DNA from 2 places in the Parapedomonas caeni genome. Region 1 is predicted to be linked to the other one. Evidence: predicted binding sites of a transcription regulator. Region 1 holds the regulator's gene; the other holds the start of a gene.
The links. The regulator LexA, encoded in region 1, represses DNA repair genes until DNA is damaged. The targets are predictions, from matches to a motif close to GTTCCNCNCTTGTTCT.
Positions count from the first base shown of each region.

Region 1 (4,385 bases):
GAACTCGCCGGCCTGCTGCCGCAGGGCTATCTGCTGGTGGGCGAAAGCGGGCTGAAAACCAAGGCCGACCTCGACACGCTGGCGGCGCGCGGCGTCACCACCTTCCTGGTGGGCGAATCCCTGATGGCGCAGGCCGACGTCACCGCCGCCACCCGCGCCCTGCTCGGTCTGGCGGCGTGAGCACCCTCTCCCACGTCGACGCCGGCGGCCAGGCCGCCATGGTCGATGTGTCGGGCAAGCCGGTGACGCAACGCGTCGCCGTCGCTACCGGCATGATCCTGATGTCGCGGGCGGCCTTCGAGGCGGTGCGCGACAACGCCATCGCCAAGGGCGACGTGCTGGCGGTGGCGCGGGTCGCCGGCATCATGGCGGCGAAGAAAACCGCCGAGCTGATCCCGCTGTGCCACCCGCTGCCGCTCTCCAGGGTCGGCATCGACTTCACGCTGCACCCGGACGACTGGGTGATCGAGGTCACCGCCACCGCCAAGACCCAGGGCCAGACCGGCGTCGAGATGGAAGCACTCACCGCCGCCAGCGTCGCGCTGCTCACCGTCTACGACATGGCCAAGGCGGTGGACAAAGCCATGCGCATCGAGGGGGTGCGCCTGCTCGCCAAGACCGGCGGCAAGTCCGGCGACTGGACGGCGCCGTGCTGAGCGTCCCGGACGCGCTGGCGCGGGTGCTGGCGCTGGCGCCGCAGCCACTGGCCTGCGAGACCGTGCCGCTGTCCGACGCGCTGGACCGTCATGCCGCCGCCGACGTCACGGCGCTGCTCACCCAGCCGCCGTTCGCCGCTGCCGCCATGGACGGTTATGCCGTGCGCTTTGCCGACCTCGCGCCTGACCACCCCCTGCGACTGATCGGCGAGTCCGCCGCCGGGCGGCGCTATCCCGGCCATCTCGGACCTGGCGAGGCGGTGCGCATTTTCACCGGCGCGCCGCTGCCCGACGGCGCCGACACCGTGGTGGTGCAGGAAGATACCCGCGCCGACGGGTCGCGGGTCATTCTCACCGGCGACGGACCCGGCGCCCCCGGCCGGCACATCCGCGCCGCCGGTCTCGACTTTTGCGCCGGCGACACGCTGATCCGCGCCGGCGACCGGCTGACGCCGGCCCGGCTGGGCCTCGCCGCCGCCGGGGGGCACGCCGCCCTCCCCGTCGCCCGCCGCCCACGGGTAACACTGCTGTCCACCGGTGACGAGCTGGTGCCGGCCGGCCAGACGCCGGGGCCGGACCAGATCGTCAACTCCAACGGCATCATGCTGGCGGCCCTGCTGCGCCAGGCCGGCGCCGAAGTGCGCGACCCCGGCATCCTGCCCGACCGGCCCGAGGTCATCCGCGATGCCATCGCCGCCAGCAGCGAGGCCGACATCCTGGTCACCGTCGGCGGCGCCTCGGTGGGCGACCATGACCATGTGCAGGCGGCCTTGCTGGCCGCCGGCGCCGACATTGACTTCTGGAAGATCGCCATGCGGCCGGGCAAGCCGATGATGCTCGGCCAGCGCGGCCGCGCCGTCGTACTCGGCCTGCCGGGCAACCCGGTGTCGGCGTTCGTCTGCGCCCGGCTGTTCCTGCTGCCGCTGGTCCGGCGGTTCCTGAGCCCGCACGCCCCGGCGGACCGCTGGCTGACCGGCCGGCTGGACGCGCCGCTGAAGCCCAACGGCGAGCGCGATCATTTCATGCGCGCGCGGGTGGAGCGGGATGGCGGTGGCTGGCGGGTGACGCCGCTGGGCCAGCAGGACAGCAGTCTGCTGGTGCCGCTTGCCGCCGCCAACGCGCTGGCCCTGCACCCGGCCCACGCGCCGGGGCGGCCAGCGGGTGCGGAAATCCGCTTTCTCCCCCTCGGCGACGATTGACGCGCCAGCAGAACCTTAGTAGAACGTTCCTTGTTCGTTCCACAAGGAATAGCGTATGCTGACGCGCAAACAACATGATCTGCTGATCTTCATCCACAACCGCCTGGAAGCGGACGGCATTTCGCCGTCGTTCGAGGAGATGAAGGAGGCGCTGGGGCTGAAGTCCAAGTCGGGCGTCCACCGGCTGATCAACGCGCTGGTGGAACGCGATTTCATCCGCCGCCTGCCCAACCGCGCCCGCGCGCTGGAAGTGCTGCGGCTGCCGGAGGCGGCGGCGCCCAGGCGCGGCACGCCCAAGCCGACGCTGGCGACCGACCGCGAGGCCGCCATCGCCTCGGCCGAAAACGTGGTGCGCGGCAGCTTCGGCAAGGCCAAGGCGCCGGCCAGCGCGCCGGCGGCCGCGACGTTCCTGGAGATCCCGCTGCACGGCAAGATCGCCGCCGGCACGCCGATCGAGGCGCTGGAGGGCGATACGCTGCTGGCGGTGCCGCCGGCGCTGGTGGGCGCGGGCGAGCATTATGCGCTGGAAGTCTCCGGCGACTCGATGATCGAGGCCGGCATCTTCGACGGTGATTATGCCATCATCCGCAAGGCCGACACCGCGCTCGACGGCGATATCGTCGTGGCCCTGGTCGACAGCCAGGAAGCCACGCTGAAGACCCTGCGCCGCAAGGACGGCAAGGTCCGGCTGGAGGCCGCCAACCCCTCCCACAAGAGCCAGGTCTATGAACCGAAACGGGTGCGGGTGCAGGGCAAGCTGGTCGGCCTGATGCGCCGTTACTGAGGTGCCTTGAGACTCGTCCCCGCGCCCGCTGGCGCCACGTTCCACGGATGCCGGCCGCGCCCGGCCGCCGTGGTTTGTGTCCGCACCGATCCGTCGTCGAGGAAGCGCAACGTCACCGCGCCGGTGCGCGATAGCGCCGCGCGGTCGAAGCGGTAGAGACGTGGCGCGCACCACGCCGGCAGCCGGCGGGCAGCCACCACAACATCCGATTGCGCGCACAGCCAGCCCAGCTCGCGGTAGGGCAGCCAGGCGTTGATCTGCGCCACCTGCCACACCCGGTCGCCGCGGTGCAACGCCACCCGGCACACCGCCGGTCCGCAGTCCTGATCCACCCGTGCGGTACCCGCGATGTCAGCCAGCCGCTGCGCCGGCGCATCCTCCGCCTGCCCCTCCTCCTCCAGCCAGCTCATCCGCGCGAAGCGCCCGGCGCGCAGGGTCGAGAAGGCCAGCCGTCCGTCCTCGCCGCGCACCGCCAGCAGCCGGCCATCGTCGCTGATGTACAGATCCGGCACCGGCGCCGCCCAGGCGACGAGCGCGCCGGACGCCAGCAGTAGCAACCCCAGCCACCGCGCGCGGGTTCGCCACAGCGCCAGCCACAACAGCCCCAGCACCATCATCACGAACGCCCAAGGCGGCAGCAGCCGCCAGCGTGCCACCGCGCCCGGCCAACCGGCAACCTCGCGGGCGGTGGCGAGCAACAGGTCGATGCCATAGCCAAGCAGCATGTATAAGGGGTCGGCCAGCCCGAACGGTTCCAGCACCACCACAAGCACCAGCAGCGGCATGATCCAGAAACTGGTGAGCGGGATGGCGACCAGGTTGGCGACCAGCCCATAGACACCGGTCTGGTTGAAGTGGAACAGCGCGAACGGCGCCAGCGCCACCTCGGCGACGGCGCCACTGGCGAGCAGCCCGCCCAGCCACCGCCACCCCCGCGTGACGAGGCCATCCTCCGGCCCTCCGGCCAGCCAGCGCGCCGCGAATCCCGATTGATACAGCGCCACCAGCCCGGTGACGGCAGCGAACGAGAGTTGAAAGCTGGGGCTGAGCAGCCCTTCCGGGCGCACCACCAGGATAAGCACCGCCGCCGCCGCGATCAGCCGCAGGCTGATCGCCTGGCGCCCCATCAGCACGCCGGCCAGCACGATCAGCGTGGCGATGCAGCTGCGCACGGTGGGCAGGCTGGCACCGGCAATCAGCGTATAGCCCACGGCGGCGGACGCGGCCATCGTCGCCGCGATCGCCTTCACCGGCCAGTGCAGGGCGATCCACGGGCTCAGGCACAGCAACCGGCGCAGGAGCAGGAACACGCCGCCACTGACAATGGCGATGTGCAGACCCGATATCGCCAGCAGATGCGCCAGCCCGCTGTCGCGCATGGCCGCGGTCACGTCCGGCGCGACGCCGCTGCGATCCCCCGTGACCAGGGCCGCCGCCACGCCGCCGGCCTCGCCCCCCACGCCGCCACGCAGCCGGGCGGTCAGGCCGGCACGGGCAGCCTCAAGCCGCCGCGTCCAGCCGAGCGGCGGCGGCGCGATCGCGGTCACCGTAACCGGCCCCAGCACGAACCCGGTCGCACCGATCTGGTGGAACCACGCGACCCGGCCGAAGTCATAGCCCCCTGGTGCGCTCGGGCCGCCCGGTGGCCGCAGTGACGCCCGCAGCGCCACCCGGGCACCAACGGCGACGTCGGCGGGCGGCGGCGCGCGCAAGCTCAGGCGCACACGCACCGGCATCATCGCGGGT
Region 1 is NZ_JBEUDS010000003.1:97,629-102,013, reverse strand. It holds gene trpC (indole-3-glycerol phosphate synthase TrpC) at 1-180, shown strand, start outside; gene moaC (cyclic pyranopterin monophosphate synthase MoaC) at 177-656, shown strand; gene ABU113_RS03600 (molybdopterin molybdotransferase MoeA) at 650-1,855, shown strand; gene lexA (transcriptional repressor LexA) at 1,911-2,639, shown strand; gene ABU113_RS03590 (ComEC/Rec2 family competence protein) at 2,633-4,385, opposite strand, start outside.

Region 2 (4,385 bases), on a different contig from region 1:
GGAGTGCGGCGGCCATGGGCTGCTCTTGGCAGTGCCGGCGGGGGGCTGCAACGCAAAAAAATGGCGGGAGAGGAGGAACCTCTCTCCCGCCAGTGAGTCTTGCTTGGGCAATGAGCCGGGGGGTCAACCGGCAGCCGGTAAGCAAGAGCGAGGAAGTCAATTCAGGTTCGGCGTTTCCGACTGGGCGTACTGGGCAGCCTTCGGGGTGGCGTCATCGAAGGCCTGTTGCAGCCGCTGGGCCTGCTCGGGGGTGTGGGCAACGCCGAAGTTCATCCGCATCAGCACGGTGCGCGGCGCATTCTCCGACGTCGGCATCGCCGGCAGCGGGTTCAGCGCGGCGACGGTCCGCAGCGCTTGCTTGTCAAGCAGGGCCGAGCCGCTTGAGCTTGCCAGCTCGGCGCTGATGATCCGGCCGGACGGCGCGATGGTCAGCTTCACTTCCGCCGTGCCCTGCTCCTCATGGCGATAGCCGGCGGCCGGGTAGGTCAGCGCGTCGTTGAGGCGGGCCTCGACCTTCTTGCTCCAGCCATGAACGCTGTGGGACGCGGCGTCGCCCGCGAAGGCGGGGCCGGTAGCGGCGCCGAGGAAAACGCCGGCGGTGAGAAGGGCGGCGGCGGCGGTGGTGATGGTCTTCAACATGGTGTGTCTCCTGCAATCTGCTGTGTGTGGGGCACTCAACGCGGTGTGTGCCATTCTGATAGCAGGTGTATTAGTGAAGTACAACACTAAAAATGTAGTTCAGTAATTCAGCATTGCACATTTTTTGTAATTCATTGAAAAATAACGAGATAAAATTGACGAATGGAGCCCCCTGGAGGCGCTGGAGGTGTGTTGCCGGTGTGCTGTATGGGGTCGCATGGGTCGCGACTCGTCAGCGGCGCGGCGGGGACGAGCGGTCTCGGGAAAAGGAGCGGGAGAGGGGCGCTCTCCCGCTCAAGGCAAGGGGCAATGACCGAGAGGAACTTCGGTCATTCGTCGAGCAGGCAACCGACAGAGAGCATAGTCGGGAGCGGCTCAACCTCGGGGGGCAAGAACGCCCGGAAACACGCAGGCCTGCCGGCATGGCGACAGGCTGGCTGACATCTGAACATACGGGATGCCTGTTAAAATCCTCTGCACGCATGCGACCAGCAGTGCAGTTGCGACGCTAGAACAATTCGAGCTGCGGGCAGTCGGGGCAATGGAACTGGTCGAGCGCCAGCGGCGCCGGCGCACGGTCCAGCCCCAGTCGGCGGCAGGCGGCACTGAACCGGGCGCGGATCGCCTCGGCATAGGGGCCGCTGCCGCGCATCCGCTCGCCAAAGCGCGGATCGTTGGCCCGGCCGCCACGGATGTCGTGCTGCAGGGTCATCACATGGCGGGCCCGGTCGGGGTAGGTCTTGGCCAGCCAGTCCTCGAACAGGCCGCGCACCTCATGCGGCAGCCGCAGCGGGATCGACGCGGCGCCGCGCGCACCGGCCTCGGCGGCGGCCGACAGGATGCGTTCGATCTCATGGTCGTTGAGCGCCGGGATGATTGGTGAGACGAAGACGCTGGTCGGAATGCCGGCATCACTCAGGGCCCGGATGGCGTCGAGCCGGCGGCGCGGCGTCGCCGCGCGGGGCTCCATGGCACGGGCCAGGCGCGGGTCGAGCGTGGTGATCGAGATGTTGACGCTGACCAGCCGGCGTGCCGCCATTGGCGCCAGGATGTCGATATCGCGGGTCACCAGATGGCTTTTGGTGGTGATGGTGGCCGGGTGTCCCCAGGCCGCCAGCACCTCCAGCAGCTGGCGGGTGATCCGCCATTGCCGCTCGATCGGCTGGTAGGGGTCGGTATTGGTGCCCATGGCAATGGGCGCGGGCGTGTAGCCGCGCCGGCCCAGTTCCGCCGCCAGCAGGCGTGCGGCGTCGGGCTTGGCGAACAGCCGGGTTTCGAAATCCAGCCCTGGCGACAGGTCGTGATAGGCGTGGGTCGGCCGGGCGAAGCAGTAGATGCAGCCATGTTCGCAGCCGCGATAGGCGTTGATCGAGCGGTCGAACGGAATGTCGGGCGAGCTGTTGCGGCTGATAATGGTGCGCGGCTGCTCGACGGTGACGCTGGTGGCCAGCGGCGGCGGCTCCTCCTCGTCCCACCGATCGGGCTCGGCCTCGCGCGCCAGCGTGCGCATCCGGGCGCTCGTCGGATTGCTGACGGCGCCGCGACCATGATGCAGGCGATCGGGCAGGGGCTGGGCCATGGCGCCGATCCTAGCGCGTCAAATAGAACAAAGAAAGAACAAATGCGCCGGCCACGCTTCGCCTAAATGGCAGGTACGGTCGCCTTGGCGTTGCGCTAGGCTGGACAAAACAACCGACGGGGAGGGGAGATCATGTCGAGCGGGGTGATCCAGATCGCCTATCATGTGGCGGATGTCGACGAGGCGGCCGCGCGGTTCGCGCGGGAGTTCGGCTTGGGGCCGTTCTTTGTCCTCAAGCATATCCCGCTCACCTGGTGCCAGTATCGCGGCGAGCAGGGCCGGTTCGACCACAGTTCCGCCTATGGCCAGGCCGGCAACGTGATGGTGGAGCTGATGCAGCAGCATGGCGACGATCCGTCGGCCTGTCGCGACATGTACGCCGCCCACGAGGAGGGGCTGCACCACATGGCCCGCTTTGCCCCCGACATGGACGCGACACTGGCCGACTATGCCGCGCGCGGCTTTCCGACCGCGATGCGGGCGCTGACCACGGCGGGCGTCGAGTTCGCCATGGTCGATACCCGTGCGGCGCTCGGCCACATGATCGAGCTGTATCCGCCGGCCGACATGCTGGTGAATTTCTACGCCATGGTGCGCGACAGCGCGGCGGGGTGGGACGGTACCGACCCGGTGCGCTACCTCTGACGGCCTTGCGGCCGGCGCGCCATTGGTGGACAACGACGCCTGATGACCTCGCCATCCGCCGTCCTGCCGTTCGACATGCCGCCGTTCCGGCCGCGCCCGCCGTGGTGGGGCGCGGACCTGCAGACGCTGCGCAACACCCTGGCGCCGCGTCCGGTCGATCTGTCCCCCTGGCCGGGCCAGCATCTGCGCTTTGTTGCCGCCAACGAGCGCGACGCCTTGTCAGGCTGGCTGCATCGGCCAGCGCCGCCGGCCGGCGCCGGCCCGCCGCTGGTGATCGTCATTCACGGGCTGACCGGCGACGCTGATGGCCAGATGCAGTGTGCCAGTGCCGCCTATCTGCTCGCCGCCGGCTATCCGGTGCTGCGGCTGAATCTGCGCGGCGCCGGCGACTGCGCGCCCGCCAGCGCCACGCTCTACCATTCCAATCTGGCGGCGGACATCGAGGCGGTGCTGGCCCAGTTGCCGGGCACGATCACCGGGCAGGGGGTGGTGCTGTTCGGCTATTCGCTGGGGGGCAACCTGACGCTCAACACCCTGCGGCAACCCCGGCCGAGCCCGCTGCTGCGCGGCGGTATCAGCATCTGCGCGCCGATCCTGCCGGCGGCGGCGGCGCGCGCGCTTGAGAGGCCGCGCAACCGGCTCTACCAGCGCCACCTGGTGGCCGGCCTCAAACGCGCGGCGCTGGCCTGCGCGCTCGACCCGGCGCTGGAGGCGTCGGCGCGCGCCATCCGCTCGATCCGCGACTATGATGGCAAGGTGGCGGCGGCGATGCATGGCTTCGCCAGTGCCGACGATCTCTATGCCCATACGGCCTCGGCGCCGCATCTGCGGCACATCCGCCTGCCGACCCTGGTGGTCCATGCCGCCGACGATCCCTGGGTGCCGGTGGCCGGCTATCGCGCGGTCGACTGGGGCGCCAATCCGGCGCTGCTGCCGGTCATCACCCCCGGCGGCGGCCACTGCGGCTTCCATGCGGCGGACGACCCGGTGCCCTGGCACGACCGGCTGGTGCTGCGCTTCCTGCAATCCATGGTATAGGCATCGCGGTCGACCGGCCCGGTCGATCGGGGCGACGCTGCGGCGGTGCCGCTCCCGCGTTGCAAAGAAAAAGGATGCCGGGATCAGCCGGCACCCGTTCTGACTTTGGGGGTCGCATCGTGATCGCGCGCGTGCCCGAGCGTTTTTCCACCGCCCGGCTGGTGGCCGGACCGATGTCCGACGACGATTTCGAGGGACTGCGGCTGCTGCACCGGGATCCGGTCGTCATGCGGACCCTGTCGGCGACCGGCGAGCCGCTCGGCGAGGACGAGACCCGCGGCTTCATCGAGCGATGCCGCGACCATTGGTTGCAGCATGGCTTCGGTGTGTGGACGTTCCGGCTGGAATTCTCCGACACCTTCATCGGCTATTGCGGCCTGAAGCGGACGACCATCGAGGACGAGGCCTGCATCGAGCTGCTCTATGCCGTGCGGGCCTCCCACTGGGGGCAGGGCTATGCCGGTGAAATGGCGGCGGCGGTGGT
Region 2 is NZ_JBEUDS010000001.1:115,869-120,253, forward strand. It holds gene ABU113_RS00490 (ribonuclease HII) at 1-16, opposite strand, end outside; gene ABU113_RS00495 (energy transducer TonB) at 157-639, opposite strand; gene ABU113_RS00500 (PA0069 family radical SAM protein) at 1,148-2,218, opposite strand; gene ABU113_RS00505 (VOC family protein) at 2,351-2,863, shown strand; gene ABU113_RS00510 (YheT family hydrolase) at 2,906-3,901, shown strand; gene ABU113_RS00515 (GNAT family N-acetyltransferase) at 4,021-4,385, shown strand, end outside.
Region 2: ABU113_RS00500 (PA0069 family radical SAM protein) is a predicted target of LexA. The motif match lies at 2,243-2,258, and genes of this name have one in related genera.